Regions from separate parts of the Paenibacillus sp. FSL E2-0178 genome, predicted to be linked through region 2. Evidence: a T-box and tRNA genes for the amino acid it is inferred to sense, from the RefSeq annotation. Region 2 holds a T-box; the other regions hold tRNA genes.

What was found. A T-box is a leader RNA that pairs with one kind of tRNA and senses whether it is charged. The one in region 2 lies ahead of metG (methionine--tRNA ligase), so its partner is inferred to be a tRNA-Met.
Region 1: it has a tRNA-Met gene. The T-box ahead of metG (methionine--tRNA ligase) is inferred to sense a tRNA for this amino acid. The anticodon was not compared.
Region 3: it has a tRNA-Met gene. The T-box ahead of metG (methionine--tRNA ligase) is inferred to sense a tRNA for this amino acid. The anticodon was not compared.

Annotation. Positions count from the first base shown of each region.
Region 1 covers NZ_CP151953.1:5,749,315-5,752,566, reverse strand. Annotated here, with positions in the region: gene MHI42_RS25215 (aldo/keto reductase) at 1-710, shown strand, start outside; tRNA gene MHI42_RS25210 (tRNA-Leu) at 864-942, opposite strand; tRNA gene MHI42_RS25205 (tRNA-Cys) at 972-1,045, opposite strand; tRNA gene MHI42_RS25200 (tRNA-Gly) at 1,053-1,127, opposite strand; tRNA gene MHI42_RS25195 (tRNA-Gln) at 1,134-1,208, opposite strand; tRNA gene MHI42_RS25190 (tRNA-His) at 1,227-1,302, opposite strand; tRNA gene MHI42_RS25185 (tRNA-His) at 1,352-1,427, opposite strand; tRNA gene MHI42_RS25180 (tRNA-Trp) at 1,454-1,527, opposite strand; tRNA gene MHI42_RS25175 (tRNA-Tyr) at 1,533-1,618, opposite strand; tRNA gene MHI42_RS25170 (tRNA-Thr) at 1,624-1,699, opposite strand; tRNA gene MHI42_RS25165 (tRNA-Phe) at 1,720-1,795, opposite strand; tRNA gene MHI42_RS25160 (tRNA-Asp) at 1,815-1,892, opposite strand; tRNA gene MHI42_RS25155 (tRNA-Met) at 1,897-1,973, opposite strand; tRNA gene MHI42_RS25150 (tRNA-Val) at 2,007-2,082, opposite strand; tRNA gene MHI42_RS25145 (tRNA-Glu) at 2,088-2,159, opposite strand; tRNA gene MHI42_RS25140 (tRNA-Ser) at 2,208-2,297, opposite strand; tRNA gene MHI42_RS25135 (tRNA-Asn) at 2,301-2,376, opposite strand; rRNA gene MHI42_RS25130 (23S ribosomal RNA) at 2,440-3,252, opposite strand, start outside.
Region 2 covers NZ_CP151953.1:1,245,497-1,248,748, forward strand. Annotated here, with positions in the region: gene MHI42_RS05580 (GNAT family N-acetyltransferase) at 1-243, opposite strand, end outside; gene MHI42_RS05585 (hypothetical protein) at 366-581, opposite strand; gene MHI42_RS05590 (site-2 protease family protein) at 651-1,688, opposite strand; T-box leader at 1,811-2,079, shown strand; gene metG (methionine--tRNA ligase) at 2,195-3,252, shown strand, end outside.
Region 3 covers NZ_CP151953.1:3,730,748-3,733,999, reverse strand. Annotated here, with positions in the region: rRNA gene MHI42_RS16300 (23S ribosomal RNA) at 1-826, shown strand, start outside; rRNA gene rrf (5S ribosomal RNA) at 973-1,089, shown strand; tRNA gene MHI42_RS16290 (tRNA-Ile) at 1,153-1,229, shown strand; tRNA gene MHI42_RS16285 (tRNA-Asn) at 1,233-1,308, shown strand; tRNA gene MHI42_RS16280 (tRNA-Ser) at 1,312-1,401, shown strand; tRNA gene MHI42_RS16275 (tRNA-Glu) at 1,548-1,619, shown strand; tRNA gene MHI42_RS16270 (tRNA-Val) at 1,625-1,700, shown strand; tRNA gene MHI42_RS16265 (tRNA-Met) at 1,734-1,810, shown strand; tRNA gene MHI42_RS16260 (tRNA-Asp) at 1,815-1,892, shown strand; tRNA gene MHI42_RS16255 (tRNA-Gln) at 1,996-2,070, shown strand; tRNA gene MHI42_RS16250 (tRNA-Lys) at 2,098-2,173, shown strand; tRNA gene MHI42_RS16245 (tRNA-Leu) at 2,190-2,273, shown strand; tRNA gene MHI42_RS16240 (tRNA-Gly) at 2,281-2,355, shown strand; tRNA gene MHI42_RS16235 (tRNA-Arg) at 2,366-2,442, shown strand; tRNA gene MHI42_RS16230 (tRNA-Pro) at 2,595-2,668, shown strand; tRNA gene MHI42_RS16225 (tRNA-Gly) at 2,681-2,751, shown strand; gene MHI42_RS16220 (WYL domain-containing protein) at 2,973-3,252, shown strand, end outside.

The DNA of each region.
Region 1 (3,252 bases), 3.8 Mb from region 2:
GCATGCGGGATCAACTGCTGATCCAGACCAAATGCGGGATCCGTAATGGCTTCTTCGACTTCTCCAAAGAGCATATTGTAAGCTCGGTAGAGAACAGCCTGAAGCGCCTGAAGACCGATTATGTCGATGTTCTGCTGCTGCACCGCCCGGACACCCTTATGGAGCCTGAAGAAGTAGCAGAAGCCTTTGATCAGCTGGAGAGCAGAGGTCTGGTTAAACACTTCGGCGTCAGCAACCAGAATCCCCTGCAGATTGAATTGCTGAAAAAGAACGTCAAACAGCCCCTGCTGTTCAACCAGCTTCAGCTCAGCGTAATGGTCACCGGCATGATCGATTCCGGAATCAACGTCAATATGACAAATTCCGGATCAGTTGTCCATGATGGAGGCATCCTGGAGTATAGCCGCCTGCATGATATGACGATCCAGCCTTGGTCACCGTTCCAATACGGTTTCTTTGAAGGCGTATTCCTCGGCCATGAGAAGTTCCCGGAGGTGAATGAAGTCATTAACCGTCTGGCTGCGGAAAAAGGGGTAGCAGATACGGCCATCGCCATTGCCTGGCTGCTGAGACATCCGGCCAAAATGCAGCCGGTGGTCGGTACCACCAACACTAAGCGTCTGCTGGATATCGCCAAAGCTTCGGATATTACGCTTAGCCGCCAGGAATGGTACGAGATCTACCGCGCAGCCGGGAATGTGCTTCCTTAAGTGGGTCTTAGCATCAACATATAAAACATATTAAAACCCGCAACGAATTTGAGGATCTAAGCTCGTTGCGGGTTTTATCCTTAATTTGAGATGGAGTATAAATATAAAAATCCCTCAGGAGTCAGACTCCCAAGGGATTAGTTTCGTAAATTATACCGGCGAGAGGACTCGAACCTCCACGGTTTCCCACTCGATTTTGAGTCGAGCGCGTCTGCCATTCCGCCACGCCGGCATATACATAGAATTAGTTCTAAAAGATAATGGAGGTGCCACCCAGATTTGAACTGGGGATAAAGCTTTTGCAGAGCTTTGCCTTACCACTTGGCTATGGCACCAAAAAAATGGAGCGGACGACGGGAATCGAACCCGCGACCCTCGCCTTGGCAAGGCGATGCTCTACCGCTGAGCCACGTCCGCATATAATGGCTGGGGATATAGGAATCGAACCTATGAATGACGGAGTCAAAGTCCGTTGCCTTACCGCTTGGCTAATCCCCAACATTTGATTTAATAAAATGGGGCGACTGATGGGTCTCGAACCCACGAATGCCGGAACCACAATCCGGTGCGTTAACCCCTTCGCCACAGTCGCCATATAAAGCTTATTTAATTGCAATGCCTTATAACTCTTATAAAATAAATGGGGCGACCGATGGGTCTCGAACCCACGAATGCCGGAACCACAATCCGGTGCGTTAACCACTTCGCCACGATCGCCATATTAAATTTTATAGGATATTACTTGGCAGGGGCAGCAGGAATTGAACCCACACCAACGGTTTTGGAGACCGTTGTTCTACCTTTAAACTATGCCCCTAAAAATGGTGGAGGCTGATGGATTCGAACCACCGAACACGTACGTGAGCAGATTTACAGTCTGATGCGTTTGGCCACTTCGCTAAGCCTCCGAGGATGGTGCCGGCGAGAGGACTTGAACCCCCAACCTACTGATTACAAGTCAGTTGCTCTACCAATTGAGCTACACCGGCATATTAAGTTGTAAAAAATATGGTGGCGCGGGAGGGAATCGAACCCCCGACACAAGGATTTTCAGTCCTTTGCTCTACCGACTGAGCTACCGAGCCGAACATTTCTTCATAAAGATGGCGGAACCGACGGGATTCGAACCCGCGATCTCCTGCGTGACAGGCAGGCATGTTAGGCCAACTACACCACGGTTCCAAATTGGTTGCGGGGGCAGGATTTGAACCTGCGGCCTTCGGGTTATGAGCCCGACGAGCTACCGGGCTGCTCCACCCCGCGTCAATGTTAAAGATCTATTCTGTTAAAGATAGATGGTGGAGGCTGAGGGGTTCGAACCCCCGACCCTCTGCTTGTAAGGCAGATGCTCTCCCAGCTGAGCTAAGCCTCCATATATGACTCGTATGGGATTCGAACCCATGTTACCTCCGTGAAAGGGAGGTGTCTTAACCCCTTGACCAACGAGCCATGCTGTTTAAAATTGTTTTCTCATCCCTATACAGGGAAGTAAAGCTACGGAGAGAGAGGGATTCGAACCCTCGAGACGCTTGTGGCGCCTACACGATTTCCAATCGTGCTCCTTCGGCCAAACTCGGACACCTCTCCATATGGCTCCCCGAACAGGACTCGAACCTGTGACAACTCGATTAACAGTCGAGTGCTCTACCAACTGAGCTATCAGGGAATATACATATCAGGCTTGATCGCCTGAAAACTGAATCCGAAACGAATCTGCGTTCTTCGAAATTTGGATAAGCCCTCGACCGATTAGTATTGGTCAGCTCCATGCATTGCTGCACTTCCACCTCCAACCTATCTACCTCGTCGTCTTCAAGGGGTCTTACTAATTGGGAAATCTCATCTTGAGGGGGGCTTCACGCTTAGATGCTTTCAGCGCTTATCCCGTCCGTACGTAGCTACTCAGCCATGCTCCTGGCGGAACAACTGATGCACCAGCGGTACGTCCATCCCGGTCCTCTCGTACTAAGGACAGCTCCTCTCAAATTTCCTGCGCCCACGACAGATAGGGACCGAACTGTCTCACGACGTTCTGAACCCAGCTCGCGTACCGCTTTAATGGGCGAACAGCCCAACCCTTGGGACCTACTTCAGCCCCAGGATGCGATGAGCCGACATCGAGGTGCCAAACCTCCCCGTCGATGTGGACTCTTGGGGGAGATAAGCCTGTTATCCCCAGGGTAGCTTTTATCCGTTGAGCGATGGCCCTTCCATGCGGTACCACCGGATCACTAAGTCCGACTTTCGTCCCTGCTCGACTTGTTGGTCTCGCAGTCAAGCTCCCTTATGCCTTTGCACTCTTCGAATGATTTCCAACCATTCTGAGGGAACCTTTGAACGCCTCCGTTACTCTTTAGGAGGCGACCGCCCCAGTCAAACTGCCCGCCTGACACGGTCCCCGTACCCGATTAGGGCACTAGGTTAGAACCTAGATACGATCAGGGTGGTATCCCAACGGCGCCTCCGCAGAAGCTTGCGCTCCTGCCTCTACGGCTCCCACCTATCCTGTACAGATCGTACCCAAATTCAATATCAAGCTGCA
Region 2 (3,252 bases):
CTCGTGAACAGCAATCCGCTGCATTTTAGCGGTCTGTGCCTTGTAATAAATCAGTCTTCCGGTAGCTGCCGGCTCCCCGTTCTCCTTAAGCAGGAAATGATGCGCATTGTCACCGATCACATCATATTCATCAATCTCCTCTTCGGCCGGTACCTTCTGTTCCTCCACAAATACCTTATTGCGGATCGCAAGCGCCATCTGGAGCTGCTCCTCTGTAGTGACATGTACGATTTCCACTGCCATTCTCCTCTAGCCCCTCTCTGTAGGTCCAATCAACATTGAGCCATTATACAGAATTTTTAATATCCTGTATAGAGCCTCAGGTCTTCAGGGATAGGGAAGACGGATAAGCCGCGTCCTCCGGACTATTGAATGGAATACACCTCTTCCGGAATCGAACGGTCGTACACATCCTGCATAACCGGTGATATTAGACCATCCGGTGTATCCAGTCTGCCATCCAGCCCGCTCATCTTATGAACCCCCGTATATCCGGGAGCCTCACCGCCAGCCGCACATCCGGCCGTCCCCAGCATCACACACACTCCAATGATCCCGCACCACACGAATGACTTGCGCATAGTTGTACCCCCCCTGTTCTTCTTAATTCTATACAGCTTTGACGAATCAGGGGCTTCATAAACGAATCCTTACAGATTTACATTGCCAACGATATGCACAAGGTACATCATGACGCCGAGAAAGCCTGCGAGTACAAAATAAGCAATACCATATCTCCAGCGTGACGCGGCCGGCACATCATAATATTTATCATTATCAAACACTGTAAAACTGACCTCACACTGCATCTTCAGCTGCAGCTTAGTATCTACATACAGCTGGTCGAGCTGCACGATCCGGACTTTGCTGATAATAGACTGTACTGGCATAGTCGTTGTACCGTAGTAGTCCAGATTGTCCCAGCGGACACCAAGATATTGCTGGCGGTTCAAATCACTGTAGGTGGTAAAAGGCAGTTCCCTTTTGTGCTCAGGTCCGGGAATCAGATACCCTTGATCCTGCAAATCTTCAATCGGTATCAGGAAGCTCTTCAATACGGCATGCATCTGATTCTTCGTGCGCCGGCTGATATATTTCTTGTACATGTCATAGGCAAATAACAGCCAGATAATACCGAACAGAATAGATTTCAGATAGATGATCACTGCCAGACCTCCAACCAGACCCACCAGCCATAACCACCGGGTAACCGCAGTGGCAATTCTTCCCCCATCCAGCGGATGAATCGGCAGCAGGTTGATCAGGTTAATAAAAAATCCGACATAAGCCAGTGAATACAGCAGCGGGCTGTGATAATAATAAGCTGCCCCGAATACTGCGGCCGCGCCAATGCTCCCCAGAATGGGGCCTCCAAAAGCAACGTAGGCTTCCTCTCTGGCATCCAGCGGTTGTTTTTTCATCGTAATGAGTGCTCCCATAAAAGGAACAAACAGCGGTGCGCTCACCGGCAGTCCGATCCGTTTGGCTGCTATAACATGGCCGATCTCATGAACGAATAATAAGGCAACGAAGCCCACTGCAAATTGCCATGGTGAGATCAGTGCATAGGCCCAGATGGATACCGCCATAGAAATTAACGGACCCGCTATCTTCCCCAGCTTAAGCAGAGACAGAATAGTTTTGCCCTTCAGCAGCAGCAGGACCCCTACGCTACCAAGCCACCCCATTATGCCTGAGCTTTTCTTTTCCTGCTTTTTTTCCGGCAAAAGTCTCATTCTCCTTTATCTCTATATCCGGTGTTGACATAAGCCATCACCTGCATATATGATATCCAGTAATTAGCATAACCACAATAGCTATGAAGAGAAAGAGTACCTTGGCAATTCTTTCACAGAGAGCTCCGGCCGCTGAAAAGGAGCAAAGAAAACCCACGGGAATATGGTCTCAGAGCTGCGCATCGAAGCCCGCATAACGGGAAGTAGGCTGCGCCGGAACCCGCATCCGTTACCATGCTAGGGTATACCCGCAAGCTTATGCGGACGTACCTGAAGAGGTGGATGCCGCAAGGCATTGATGAATTTGGGTGGTAACACGTGAGCACAGGCTCTCGTCCCTTTGGGGATGAGGGTCTTTTTTGTGCGCTTAGAAACCTAAACATGTTCTCAGAAACGGGTTTTGCCCGAAGCCGTTTCAAGGAAACATCTGTCAACAAAACTTATAGGAGGACAATGACATGACAAACATTTTTATCGGAGGGGCTTGGCCGTATGCCAATGGTTCCCTGCATCTGGGCAGGCTTGCAAGTCTTCTGCCGGGAGATATCCTGGCCCGCTATCACCGTGCCAATGGAGACGCTGTACTCTATGTCTCCGGCAGTGACTGCCACGGCACTCCAGTTGCTGTACAGGCAGCGCAGGAAGGTGTATCCCCTGGTGAATTCGCCAGCAGATATCATCAGGAATTCACAGATTGCTTCCGCACACTAGGATTCACCTATGACTTATACACCCGGACCGATCAGGAGCATCACCACAGTGTGGTGCAGGAGCTGTTCCTTAAGCTGCTGGATAACGGCCATCTGTACCAGAAGTCAACGCTCCAATGCTACTGTGAGCAGGATCAGCGCTACTTGCCGGACCGCTATGTAGAGGGAATCTGCCCGGTCTGCGGACAGCAGGCCCGGGGTGACCAATGTGATTACTGTTCTACGATACTCGACCCGGTTGACCTGCTGGAGCGTACCTGCAAAATCTGCGGAACCCCGCCGGTGCTGCGTTCCACCCTGCATTATTATTTGTCACTATCCAGCTTCCAAAGCGCACTCTCGGAATACGTAGATTCTGCGCAAGGCTGGAGAGACAATGCTGTGCGTTTAACCCGCAGATATCTGCTGGAAGGACTGCAGGACCGCGCTGCAACGCGGGATCTGGACTGGGGGGTGGATGTTCCCGTCGATGGCTTCACGGACAAAAAAATCTATGTGTGGATCGAAGCCGTGAGCGGCTATCTGTCCGCCAGCAAGCAGTGGGCTGCCGGGACCGGCAACGGCTGGGAGGATTTCTGGCTGGAATCCACTGAGGACAAGGACGCCGGGAGCCCTCCCATTACCGCCTATTATGTGCACGGCAAGGATAATGTACCTTTTCACAGCCTGATCTGGCCGGCTCTGCTGCTGGGTGCTGGAGACCTTCATCTGCCGGACCGCATCTTCTCCTGTGAATACATGACTCTCGAAGGGGAGAAATTCTCCACAAGCCGTAACTGGGCCGTCTGGGTGCCGGATATTCTCAG
Region 3 (3,252 bases), 2.5 Mb from region 2:
CATGGAGCTTTACTGCAGCTTGATATTGAATTTGGGTACGATCTGTACAGGATAGGTGGGAGCCGTAGAGGCAGGAGCGCAAGCTTCTGCGGAGGCGCCGTTGGGATACCACCCTGATCGTATCTAGGTTCTAACCTAGTACCCTAATCGGGTACGGGGACCGTGTCAGGCGGGCAGTTTGACTGGGGCGGTCGCCTCCTAAAGAGTAACGGAGGCGTTCAAAGGTTCCCTCAGAATGGTTGGAAATCATTCGAAGAGTGCAAAGGCATAAGGGAGCTTGACTGCGAGACCAACAAGTCGAGCAGGGACGAAAGTCGGACTTAGTGATCCGGTGGTACCGCATGGAAGGGCCATCGCTCAACGGATAAAAGCTACCCTGGGGATAACAGGCTTATCTCCCCCAAGAGTCCACATCGACGGGGAGGTTTGGCACCTCGATGTCGGCTCATCGCATCCTGGGGCTGAAGTAGGTCCCAAGGGTTGGGCTGTTCGCCCATTAAAGCGGTACGCGAGCTGGGTTCAGAACGTCGTGAGACAGTTCGGTCCCTATCTGTCGTGGGCGCAGGAAATTTGAGAGGAGCTGTCCTTAGTACGAGAGGACCGGGATGGACGTACCGCTGGTGCATCAGTTGTTCCGCCAGGAGCATGGCTGAGTAGCTACGTACGGACGGGATAAGCGCTGAAAGCATCTAAGCGTGAAGCCCCCCTCAAGATGAGATTTCCCAATTAGTAAGACCCCTTGAAGACGACGAGGTAGATAGGTTGGAGGTGGAAGTGCAGCAATGCATGGAGCTGACCAATACTAATCGGTCGAGGGCTTATCCAAAAGCTACCCCAAAAAGTGAAGATGAGGCTGACGAAGCCAATTCCGAATACTTTCCGGGGGCCCCGTAAGAAGGGCAAACGCAAATTTCGTTTCGGATTCAGTTTTCAGGAATCAAATTCCTGAAGCATTTACGCTGTAAATGCCCGTTTGGTGGCGATAGCGGAGGGGTTCCACGCGTACCCATCCCGAACACGACCGTTAAGCCCTCCAGCGCCGATGGTACTTGGACCGAAGGGTCCTGGGAGAGTAGGACGCCGCCAAGCGGACAATCCACACACACTGTGGTATTTTTTTTGCCCTTATTAGTTGCATAGTGGTATGAGAACGGGCCTTTAGCTCAGCTGGTTAGAGCGCACCTCTGATAAGGGTGAGGTCAGTGGTTCGAGTCCACTAAGGCCCACCATATTCCCTGATAGCTCAGTTGGTAGAGCACTCGACTGTTAATCGAGTTGTCACAGGTTCGAGTCCTGTTCGGGGAGCCATCTGGAGAGGTGTCCGAGTTTGGCCGAAGGAGCACGATTGGAAATCGTGTAGGCGCCACAAGCGTCTCGAGGGTTCGAATCCCTCTCTCTCCGTAGCAATACCTTCCCTGTAAAGGGATGAGAACCCTCAGTGGTTCGTTGGAGCATAGGCTTCGTTAGCACAGCTTCGCAATCTCGTAACGAAGTGAAGAGTATCCCTCTCTCTCCGTAGCATTACCTTACAAGTAATTAAACAGCATGGCTCGTTGGTCAAGGGGTTAAGACACCTCCCTTTCACGGAGGTAACATGGGTTCGAATCCCATACGAGTCATATATGGAGGCTTAGCTCAGCTGGGAGAGCATCTGCCTTACAAGCAGAGGGTCGGGGGTTCGAACCCCTCAGCCTCCACCATCTATCTTTAACAGAATAGATCTTTAACATTGACGCGGGGTGGAGCAGCCCGGTAGCTCGTCGGGCTCATAACCCGAAGGCCGCAGGTTCAAATCCTGCCCCCGCAACCAATTTGGAACCGTGGTGTAGTTGGCCTAACATGCCTGCCTGTCACGCAGGAGATCGCGGGTTCGAATCCCGTCGGTTCCGCCATTTTTTAAAGTGTTAAAGTATGAAGGTATCAGGGATTGAGCATCCTATATCTCGAAGTATAGAGTATCCACCCGATTCCGTAGTGTTTGCTAATTATTAATATTGGGGATTAGCCAAGCGGTAAGGCAACGGACTTTGACTCCGTCATTCATAGGTTCGATTCCTATATCCCCAGCCATTTCATTTATGAATGCTTCTCTTATGAGAGCCATTAGCTCAGTTGGTAGAGCACCTGACTTTTAATCAGGGTGTCGAAGGTTCGAGTCCTTCATGGCTCACCATTTTCTTATAAAGTGTGCGCGTGTGGCGGAATGGCAGACGCACCAGACTTAGGATCTGGCGTTTCACGACGTGGGGGTTCAAGTCCCTTCACGCGCACCATGTTTTTGCGGACGTGGCTCAGCGGTAGAGCATCGCCTTGCCAAGGCGAGGGTCGCGGGTTCGATTCCCGTCGTCCGCTCCATATAGATTTTGCGCCCTTAGCTCAGCTGGATAGAGCGTTTGACTACGAATCAAAAGGCCGGGAGTTCGAATCTCTCAGGGCGCGCCATTTATAACTTCATTGAATCATCAAAGTGTCCTCAGGATTCGAACGAGTTCGTTGGAGCATAAGCTTCGATAGCACAACTTCGCAATCGGATGCGTAGCATCTGTATCTCTCAGGGCGCGCATTATTACTTTGCAGTATAGCTTTTATATTAACGGGATGTAGCTCAGCTTGGTAGAGCACCTGGTTTGGGACCAGGGGGTCGCATGTTCAAATCGTGTCATCCCGATATTTCACCTTTGCGGGTGTAGTTCAATGGTAGAACTTCAGCCTTCCAAGCTGATAGCGTGGGTTCGATTCCCATCACCCGCTTAAATAATAGTTATAGAAACCCTTGTTATTCAAGGGTTTTTTTTGTTTTTTTCTACATGGGGCGGAAGTATTGGCTTATTAAAAATGCACAGTGTATGCTGGTGACCGCTCTATGCGCTGATAATGCTATATTATGCAGACAGCCATGTTTATATAGACCTGTTATATTAGAACTATGGAAGTACAGGCACTATTTACTTGGAAGTTGAGGAGCATTTATTATGACAGACAAAGTAATACGGATTTTCAAGATCATTAACGCCATCCAGTCGAATCCCGGGATTACGGCTGCGGATTTGGCATTCCGGTGCGAGGTGAATATTAGAACGATTTACAGGGACCTGGATGTAATCAGTCATTTTGCACCGGTGATGAACGAGGGGAGAGGAACGGGTTATAAGTTTATGGGGAAATTCTTCTTATACCCGCTGGATTTCTCCGAGCAGGAGGCAATGGCCTTCTCTCTGCTGCCCTCCGTGCTGGCACCCGGCAAAATCCCCC